3 regions of the Aquisalimonas sp. 2447 genome follow, and region 2 is predicted to be linked to each of the others. Evidence: riboswitches for the same ligand, from Rfam matches in the RefSeq annotation. Region 2 holds a riboswitch; each other region holds the start of a gene.
What was found. Region 2 has a riboswitch for cobalamin ahead of KU884_RS00740 (TonB-dependent siderophore receptor). Riboswitches for the same ligand answer to the same signal wherever they lie in the genome.
Positions count from the first base shown of each region.

Region 1: linked by a shared signal. The riboswitch ahead of KU884_RS13600 (hypothetical protein) and the one ahead of KU884_RS00740 (TonB-dependent siderophore receptor) in region 2 are both predicted to bind cobalamin.
Region 3: linked by a shared signal. The riboswitch ahead of KU884_RS18525 (cobalt-precorrin-5B (C(1))-methyltransferase) and the one ahead of KU884_RS00740 (TonB-dependent siderophore receptor) in region 2 are both predicted to bind cobalamin.

Region 1 covers NZ_CP050695.1:2,862,416-2,865,684, reverse strand. The annotation lists gene KU884_RS13605 (alpha/beta hydrolase) at 1-959, shown strand, start outside; gene KU884_RS13600 (hypothetical protein) at 1,049-1,480, opposite strand; cobalamin riboswitch at 1,568-1,712, opposite strand; gene KU884_RS13595 (hypothetical protein) at 1,782-2,288, shown strand; gene KU884_RS19135 (hypothetical protein) at 2,340-2,474, shown strand; gene KU884_RS13590 (hypothetical protein) at 2,471-2,836, shown strand; gene KU884_RS13585 (FxsA family protein) at 2,934-3,269, shown strand, end outside.
Region 2 covers NZ_CP050695.1:171,429-174,697, forward strand. The annotation lists gene ubiD (4-hydroxy-3-polyprenylbenzoate decarboxylase) at 1-1,298, opposite strand, end outside; cobalamin riboswitch at 1,429-1,663, shown strand; gene KU884_RS00740 (TonB-dependent siderophore receptor) at 1,846-3,269, shown strand, end outside.
Region 3 covers NZ_CP050695.1:3,906,736-3,910,004, forward strand. The annotation lists gene KU884_RS18520 (ABC transporter ATP-binding protein) at 1-484, opposite strand, end outside; gene KU884_RS18525 (cobalt-precorrin-5B (C(1))-methyltransferase) at 481-1,581, opposite strand; cobalamin riboswitch at 1,722-1,954, opposite strand; gene ubiG (bifunctional 2-polyprenyl-6-hydroxyphenol methylase/3-demethylubiquinol 3-O-methyltransferase UbiG) at 2,061-2,834, shown strand; gene KU884_RS18535 (hypothetical protein) at 2,891-3,157, opposite strand; gene KU884_RS18540 (NAD(P)/FAD-dependent oxidoreductase) at 3,190-3,269, shown strand, end outside.

The sequences.
Region 1 (3,269 bases), 1.3 Mb from region 2:
GTTATACGGTGTTCGCCATCTCCTGGAAGAATCCGGATCAGGGTGACCGTGACCTGTCACTGGACGACTACCGTCGCTCCGGGGTCATGGCCGCGCTGGAGGCGATCAATGCCATCGTCCCGGAAAAGCCGGTGCACGGTGTCGGCTATTGCCTCGGTGGGACGCTGCTGATGATCGCAGCCGCCGCCATGGCGCGGAAAAAGGATGAGCGCCTCGCCAGCCTGACCCTTTTCGCCGCCCAGGCGGATTTCTCCGAACCCGGCGAGCTGGGCCTGTTCATCGACGACAGCCAGGTCACGTTCCTCGACGACATCATGTGGGAGACCGGCTATCTGGATGGTCGGCGCATGGCCGGCGCGTTCCAGCTTCTGCGCTCACAGGATCTGATCTGGTCCACCTCCGTGCGGCAGTACCTCCAGGGCGAGCGCTACGCCATGAACGACTTGATGGCCTGGAACGCCGATGCCACCCGGCTGCCTTACCGCATGCACAGCGAGTACCTGCAGCGGCTGTATCTGGACAATGAATTTGCCGATGGCGTCTTCGCAGTGGATGACGACGCGGTGCACCTCTCCGACGTCAAGGTGCCGTTCTTCGTGGTGGGCACCGAGAAGGACCACGTGGCGCCGTGGCCATCGGTCTACAAGATCAATCGCATGGCCCGCAGTCCGGTGACCTTCCTGCTCACCAACGGCGGGCACAACGCCGGCATCGTCAGCCCGCCGGATCATCCGCGCCGCCGTTACCGCGTGCATACCCACCAGCCCGACGAGCTGATGCTCCAGACCGACGACTTCATGGAGCAGACGCCGGTCCAGGAGGGCTCCTGGTGGCCCGAGTGGCTGTCGTGGTTGCAGGCACGCTCGGGCAACAAGGTGAAGCCGCCGGAGATGGGTGCGGCCGCGGCGGGGTACGCGCCCCTGTATCCAGCCCCCGGCAAGTACGTGCACCAGAAGTGATCCCGGAGCGCAGGCTCCGGGGCAGCGATCTGGCCTCTGCCCGCTGAGGTGGGCTCCCGGGGGCTACAGAGCCAGAGGCTGTCAGCCGTTCAGCGTCTCGCCGCTGATCGGATTGCACCGCGCCTTGCGCTGGGCAGGCCCAGAAGCTGGTCCAGCGGCAGGGCGTCGGGCACTTCCAGCGAGCCGTCGCCATTCAGCAAAGTGCCGGCCCGGTGACTGACCAGCCACTGCCGCGCCCACTCAGGTGCCTTGCGGCGGGCTTCCATTTCCCTGAGCACCTGTAGCAGGTCCTCGGCGGTATCCGGATCCAGCCATTCCGGCGCCGGTGTGGTCGTAGTGCCGTGCAGGTGCTCGAGTTCCGGGCCGACGAATCCGCTCCAGCGTACAGGTTCCATGTGCACGCCCAGGCCTGCCAGTAGCCGACGCAAGGCCGGCGTCAGACGGCCGCGCAGCACCAGGGTTTCCAGTGGTGCTCCGGGCGGCCGCGTAGTGTGGGCAGTATGCAGGCTCGCAGTATTCATGGGCTTCTCCCGTGATCATCCGTGGGTGAGAAGCCGTCGCGGGGTTGGCGGGTGGTGGGTGCACCAGTACCGCGGAACCTTGGCGCGAGGCTCCCGTGACGTCTTCGGCGGTGATCGGGCTCGGCGAGTACATTCGCCATACCGTTGCGCGACAGCCCCGGATTCTCACCGGTGTTCCCCGCTGGACTCAGCATGTTGAGTCTCTGTGAAGACGAAACCCAAGATATAGGGTGGATTGGGTCGGTGCAACCCCGCCGGCGAGTTGTTACACTTTGAGGCCTTTTGACGACGGGGCGGATCAATGACGGCCACCGCGCAGGAATGGAACTGGCTTGATTTTGACGCGGAGCGTGTGCGCGCGCTGCTGGCCCATGCGAGCCAGTGCAGCCAGCATGAACCGACGGCGGATCAGATGCTGGAGGCACGCTTTCGTCACCCCGAAGCGCCGAAACCGCCCCGGGGCGAACTGCCGCCGCGCGAGCATCTGGCGCTGGACGCAGTCCCCGCGGGCCTGCAGGTGTGTATCGGCGACGGCCTGTGCCTGGTCAGTAACGGGATTGGTGGAGAAGCGCCAGCACCCGTGTTCGCGCCAGGGTGCGATCCCCGCCAGGATGGCGACTGGCGGGCGACCGTCGAAGCGGCGGCCGGGGTGGAGCAGCAGGTGCTGTTCCTGCCGGCCGATGCCGTGGATGAGGTGCTGGCCGAGGCGGGCGACCGGGTCTGGCTTGGGCTGCGTCGCGATGAGGAACGCTTCGGCGTGGAAGAGTACGGCCTGTCCCCCACGGCCAATGCGCCCAACGACGGGTGACGGCTATCCGGTGCCCGCCGCCGGGCGTCCCATCCTCAATACTGGAGCGAGGTGCATGATGCCCGGATCGATCACGTCGGCTATGGCGAGGGTGTATCGATGACGTTGACGTTGCCGGAGCGAGTGATCGACGATCTGCACTCATTCTGTGCCGACAGCGGCATTACCGTGGACCCTGAGGAATGAACGAGTCGGAACGCAAGAACCTGGAGCATGAACTCAACGCCACACTGGGCCGGGCGTGTGAAGCGGCCCGCGGGGAAATCCCCGGGTTCCAGTGGGTGACCCACGTCATGGAGTATGGCGAAGTCACCACGAACATCCATGTGGTCTGGGTGTTCGACAGTAATCGCCACCTTGCCGAGGCGTTGCGGGCGGGGCACGAGGCATACCTGAATCATCTCACCGAGGAGGCGCTGGAGGCGGCCGGCGTAACGGTAAGCGACATCCGCCAGCATGTGGACTTTGACAGTGAGGAGGAGTGCGCGCGGGCCCACGGCGGCGACTGGAAGCTGCGCCTGACCTCCGAGCCGGAGCACGTCCACTGACGCAGGAAACGACCCCCGGGGGTTGCAATCGGCCGTCGTCGTCGCCATTCCGCTCTCAGTGTTGCCTTCACTTGCCCAGAACGCGCCGAGGTGTGCCGTGCCCGTACTGCTGCTACTGCTGCTACTGCTGATCGTTGTTCCTCTGGTCGAGCTGTTCATCCTGATCGAGGTCGGTCAGGTCATTGGCGCGCTGGCTACCATTGGCCTGTGTGTGTTGACTGCCGTCATCGGGGGCGCCCTGCTGCGCCATCAGGGCCTGCAGACACTGCAGCGAGCACGCATCAACCTCGACCGGGGTGCCGTTCCGGCGGTGGAGATGCTCGAGGGGCTTGCTCTCGGGGTGGGCGGCGTCATGTTGCTGACTCCCGGGTTCGCGACGGACGTGATCGGGTTCGCCTGTCTGATTCCGGCAACGCGGCGGCTGATAATCCAT
Region 2 (3,269 bases):
TCGATGGGCGAGTTGTCCACGAAGGTGCTGTCGCGCTGCGGGTCCATGCGGGTGGTCATGGCCCAGATCACGTCGTTCCAGTCCCGGGCGTTGACGTCGTCGTCGGTGACAATGACGAACTTGGTGTACATGAACTGCCGCAGGAACGACCACACCCCCAGCATCACCCGCTTGGCGTGGCCCGGGTACTGCTTCTTCATGGTCACCACCGCCATGCGGTAGGAACAGCCCTCCGGCGGCAGGTAGAAGTCGGTGATCTCCGGGAACTGCTTCTGCAGTATGGGCACGAACACCTCGTTCAGGGCCACCCCGAGAACGGCGGGCTCGTCCGGCGGCCGGCCGGTGTAAGTGCTGTGATACACCGGATTGCTGCGGTGGGTGATGCGGTCGATGGTGAACACCGGGAAGCGGTCCACCTCGTTGTAGTAGCCGGTGTGGTCGCCGAACGGCCCCTCGTCGGCCCAGTCGTCCGGGTAAATGTGGCCCTCCAGCACGATCTCCGCCGAGGCCGGTACCTGCAGGTCGGAGCCCAGGCATTTGCCGAGCTCCGTCTTGCTGCCCCGCAACAGCCCGGCGAAGGCGTACTCGGAGAGCGTGTCCGGCACCGGCGTGACGGCGCCCAGGATGGTGGCCGGGTCCGCGCCCAGGGCCACGGCCACCGGGAAGGGCTCGCCGGGGTGTTCCTGCTGCCACTCCTGGAAGTCCAGGGCGCCGCCGCGGTGGCCCAGCCAGCGCATGATCACCCGGTTGCGGCCGATCACCTGCTGGCGGTAGATGCCCAGGTTCTGCCGCTCCTTGTGCGGGCCGCGGGTGACCACCAGCGCCCAGGTGATCAGCGGCCCGGCGTCGCCGGGCCAGCAGGTCCAGATGGGCAGGCGTGAGAGATCCACGTTCTCGCCCTCGACCACGTGCTCCTGGCACTCCGGGCGGCGCACCGTCTTCGGCCCCATGTTCAGTACCTGCTTGAAGATGGGCAGTTGTTTCCAGGCATCCTTCATGCCCTTGGGTGGGTCCGGCTCCTTGAGGAAGGCGAGCAGCTTGCCGATCTCCCGCAGCGCCTCGGTATCCTCGGCGCCCATGCCCAGGGCCACGCGGTAGGGGGTGCCGAACAGGTTGCCCAGCACCGGCGTGCGCGAGCCCACAGGGTTCTCGAACAGCAGCGCCGGGCCGCTCTTGCGCAGGGTCCGGTCGCAGATCTCGGTCATCTCCAGGTAGGGATCCACCGATGCGGAAACGCGCTTGAGCTCGCCGTCGCGCTCCAGCCGATCCATGAAGTCGCGCAAATCCCGATACTTCATCTCGCCCATGCTGGCGCCTCTCTCGTTGCAGAACCAACGTGTGTGACCGACCCGACCCGTGATCATCGCATGCCGCCGTCCCTTTTCGCAGGTTTCTGGATCGCTTGATTCGGCATCTCGCACCCGGTAGGTTCACCGCTTGCTCTCGGGTGCCTTCAGGCCGTTCCGGCCGGAAAGGTGAAACGGGAACCCGGTGAGGCAGGAGCCAATAGCTGCTGCCGAGTCCGGGACTGCCCCCGCAACGGTGAGCGTGTTGCAGCGGACCATCCCCGCCACTGTGGCTGATGCCACGGGAAGGCGGTCCGCTCGGGTGTCTTGACGCCCGCACGCGAGTCCGGAGACCGGCCCGATGAGCCGTCCCGCATTCATGCGGGACATCTCCTGGTGGTGCGAGGGGCACTGCTGGCGAGGACGCCGCGACTCGGTGCCTGTCGGCCATGCCGTGCAGTCCGTTCCGCCTGTCCACCACGCCCGGACAGGTCGCCTCCTCGTTCCCTGGTCCCTCGCCCGCAGGAGCTTTGATAACCAAGGGACAGGAGCAACCAGGATGAACACGGAGCGTGCGCGCAACGCGAATCCACGACGGTCCTCCGGGGACGTGCTGACAGCCGCCAGCCTGGTGCTGGCATTGTCGCTGACCGGTATCGCCGCCGCCGGTGATCACACCACACTCCGGGTGCTGGAGGTGGAAGGTGCCGGAGCCACGGACGAACTGGGTCTCGACCAGCCGGCAAGCACCGCCAGCCGCCTGGGTCTGCCGCTGGAGGATCTCCCCGCCAGCGCCACGGTGATCGACGCAGACACCCAGCGCGCCCGCGGCGTGCGGAACACGCGCGAGGCAGTCGAAGCGGCCGGCGGATTCACCGGCGGCGAGCCACCGGGGGCACCGGCCTCCTTTTCCAGTCGCGGGTTCACCGGCAACGACATCACCATCCTCTACGACGGCGTCCGGGTGGCGGTGCCAAGCATGTTCGCAAGGCCGGGCAGCAACTGGCTCTACGATCGTGTGGAAGTGCTGCGCGGCCCGGCCTCGGTGCTCCACGGCGAGGGCGCGGTGGCGGGTGCCATCAATTTCGTGCCGCGCCGGCCCGATCCGGAGCAAAGCTCCGGGGACCTGCTGCTCGGCGCTGGCTCATTCGGTGAAACGCGGGTTGCCGCCGGCGCCGGCGGGCCCACGGAGGTGGACGGCCTCTCCTACCGGGTTGATGCCAGCCGCCTGACGCGCGACGGCGAGATCGACCGCAGCGGCGCCCGGTACGAGAGCCTCGGGGGATCGCTCCGCTTCGATGCCTCCGAGCGGCTGCGGTTCACCCTCTCCGGGGAGGTCCAGCGTGATGACATCGAGCCCTATTTCGGCACCCCGGTAATCGACGGCGGCATCGACGAGCGGACCGTCGGCAACAACTACAATGTAGCCGATGCCGAGATGGACATGGAGGGCTACTGGCTGCGCTTCGACACCGACTTCGCCGCCACGGATCGCCTGCAGGTGCGCAACCGGGTCTACGCCCACACCGGCGAGCGCAACTGGAAAAACGTCGAGGCCTACAACTACGACCCCGACGAGGACGTGATCCGCCGCAGCGTGCCCATCCAGATCACCCATGACCAGACGCTGTTCGGCAACCGCCTGGAGGCGATCCACGACCACACCCTGCTCGGACTGCCCCACCGGGTGAGCGTGGGCCTGGATGTCAGTCGCAACCGATTCGAGCACAGCAATAATTCACCCTATCAAGGGGAGGATACGGTCGATGTGGACAACCCGGATCCCGGGCTTTACTTCTCGGATACCCCGTTTGAGCCGGGTGTACGAACCACCAACCACCGCTATGCGGTATTCGGCGAGAACCGCCTGCGGCTCGGCGGCGGCCTGAGTCTTGTCGGTGGCCTTCGTCACGAACTCATCCGCCTGGACGGCGAGGATCTGCGGGAGGACGAGCGCACCACCGAACGGTACCGTCCGACCAC
Region 3 (3,269 bases), 240 kb from region 2:
CCAGCAGCAGCAGACGGGGTTCGTGGACCAGCGCCCGGGCGATCATCAGCCGCCGCTTGAAGCCGCCAGAGAGCCCCCAGGCGGTCTGCCGCGCCCGGTCCGCCAGCCCCAGGAGCTCCAGCACCGCCTGGGTGCGCTGCCGGGCGCGGCGGGGGGAGAGGCCGTAGTAGGCCGCCTGGCTGGCGACGATCTCGCCCACGGGCTCGAAACTATTGAAGTTCACCTCCTGGGGCACCAGCCCGATTCGTCGCCGGGCGGCGACCGGCTCCCGCGCCAGGTCGTGGCCGAACACCCGGATGCGACCCCGCTCCAGGCGCACCAGCGAACTCAGCAGCCCGATCAGCGTGGTCTTGCCGGCGCCGTTGGGGCCCAGCAGGCCGAAGAACGCGCCCGCCCGCACTTGGAGATCCACGCCATCGAGCCCGACGCGGCCGCTGGCGTAGCGCTTGGCGAGCCCTTCCATGTGCAGTGCCGGTGTGCTCATGTGACTCCCTGTTCCGCCGTGCCCACCAGGCGCCCACCGCGGTCCACGGCGCACACGTCCAGGGCGATGTCGTCGGGCAGACGGCGGCGTGCCTGATCGAAGGCGCGGGCGCAGATGCGGTCCCCCAGCGGGATGCCCGTCTCCCGGCACAGCGCCAGGGCCTCGATGCTGGTATTGCAGGCGCGCATGCGTGCCTGCAGCTCGGCGGCTGCCCCCAGGGCCCCGGCCTCGTCGGCGAGGCCGTCCAGGTCGATACTGCACTTGCGGCTGTGGGTGTCCGCGTGGCCGGCGGCGAATTTGCTCAACTTGCCGAAACCGCCGGCCAGGGTGACCCGGGACAGGGGGTGGTGGCGGATGTACTTGAGCACGCCGCCGATGAGATCGCCCATCTCGATCAGGGCCATGTCGTCCAGGCCGTAGCGCTCCCGCGCCAGCGCTTCACTGGAGCCGCCGGTGCAGCACGCCACGTGTTCAATGCCGTTGGCGCGGGCCACGTCCACGGACTGGTGGATGGAGGCGATGTAGGCGGCGCAGGAGAACGGCCGGACGATGCCGGTGGTGCCCAGGATCGACAGCCCGCCCTGGATACCGAGCCGGCCGTTCATGGTGCGCTGGGCAATCCTTTCACCGTCGTCCACGCCCACTGTTACGTCGAAACCGCCGGCGTAGTCGGCACCGGTTGCGCACTCCAGCAGGTGATCGGTGATCATCCGGCGCGGCACCGGATTGATGGCCGGCTCGCCCACGGGCACCGGCAGACCGGAGCGGGTGACCGTGCCCACGCCGTCGCCGGCGTGAAAGACCACGCCCACCGCGGCGCGCAGGCGCACATGCGCCCAGACCCGGGCGCCGTGGGTGGCATCGGGATCGTCGCCGCCGTCCTTGATCACACCGGCCAGGGCGCCATCGGCAATGGCGGTGGCATCGTTGAGCGTGAGCTCCACCGTCTGGCCGCGCGGCAGCACCACTCCCGTGGCCGCTCCGGCGGCTTGACCCAGCGCCAGGCGCGCCGCGGCCACCGCGGCGGCGGTGGCGCACACGCCGGTACTCAGACCGGTGCGCAGGGCACCGGCCGACTCCCGGCTCTCCGGGCGCATGGTGGCGCTGGTCGTGGTTGCGTGATGATTGTCCGTCACCGGCACGTTCCTGGTCAGGGGAACCGGGGCAGGCAAGGGGGAATCAGGTGTCAACGGCTTCGGCAGGTCCGGCGCGCTTGACCCGGTTCCACCGCACCCCGCGGTTCCAGGCTCCTGCAGGCCGGTCTCCGGGCTCGTGGATGGGGGCGCGTTGCACTCCCGGCGGACTGCCTTCCCGGCGCGCCGTGGGGCGCAGCCAGTGGCGTCGATCATCCGCCCTGTCCACCTACCGTTGCGGGGGCAGCGCCGGACTTGCGATGGAGATCGCGCACCGGCTTCCCGATTCTCCTCGCAACCGGTCTGGCTGCGAGACACCTGCGGAACACGGCACCTTAGGTGAGGGGGGCGGGAGGGTCAAGTTGGCGACCTGCAGGGAATTATTTCTTATTTGTACAATCCATATACAATAATGCTGACGCCGATGACAGAGCGATACGACCATGACAGCCAACGCTGACGCCGACCGATTCGATGCCACCGTCGATCCCGCCGAGGTGGAACGCTACCGCGCGCTGGCGGACATGTGGTGGCAGCGTGACGGCAAGCTGTGGCCGCTACACGTACTGAACGAGCTGCGGACCGGTTACATCCGCGACCAGCTGGCAGCACTGCACGGCCGGGACCCCGCGGACCCGGAGCCCCTGCGCGGCCTGCGCATGCTGGATATCGGTTGCGGCGGCGGTCTGCTGAGCGAGGCCATGGCACGGCTGGGCGCCGACGTCCACGGCGTGGACGTGGTGGACAGCAACACCCAGGTGGCGCGACTGCATGCCGCCGAACAGGGGCTCGCCATCGACTACGAAACCACCACCGCGGAAGCACTCACCGAGCGCGGCGCCCGCTACGACGTCGTGCTGAACATGGAGGTGGTGGAACACGTGGCCGATCTTCCGGCCTTCATGGCGGCGGTGAACCGACTGGTGGCTCCCGGCGGCCACACGTTCGTGGCCACCATCAACCGCAACCCGGTGTCGTACGTGGTGGCCATCCTGGGGGCGGAGTACATCTTCCGGCTACTGCCCAAGGGCACGCACCAGTGGTCGCGCTTTCCCACCCCGGAGGAAATCGACACGCTGCTGCAGCGGGACGGCATCCGCGTCATTCGCCGTACTGGCGTGAAGGTCAATCCGCTCACCCGCCGCATGTGGCTGTCACCCTCGCTGAGCGTGAACTACATGCTGCTGGCGGAGCGGGGGAGACACGCCCGCGCCTGAAGAAACACCAAGCCAGGCGCGTCAGTGCATAGAGGGCGATGACAACGATCCGTTGCCTAGTGGGCGGACTCGCCGGGCTCCAGGGCGGGCTCGACCTCGATGATGCGCGCGGAACGGCTTTCCACGTCCACGTCGATGCGGTACTCGCCGGGTTGCAGCACATCCGTGGACAGCGCTTCTTCCACCACCTCGCGCTCCTCATCGGTGAGCGCGCCGCCATGCTCGTTTACAAGCTCCACTGCGTTATCCTCGGCGCCAGCAACAGCGAAGGTCAGCAGCGTGAAGCCGGCCGTGAATACTGCGCGCAACAGGAATCTCGTCATGCAAGTTCTCCACATCGGACGCCGCCCATCCCATGGCTGATAGCGACGTCATCATCGTTGGCGCCGGCGCGGCGGGCATTGCCGCGGCCCGACATCTGCAACGTCAGGGTCT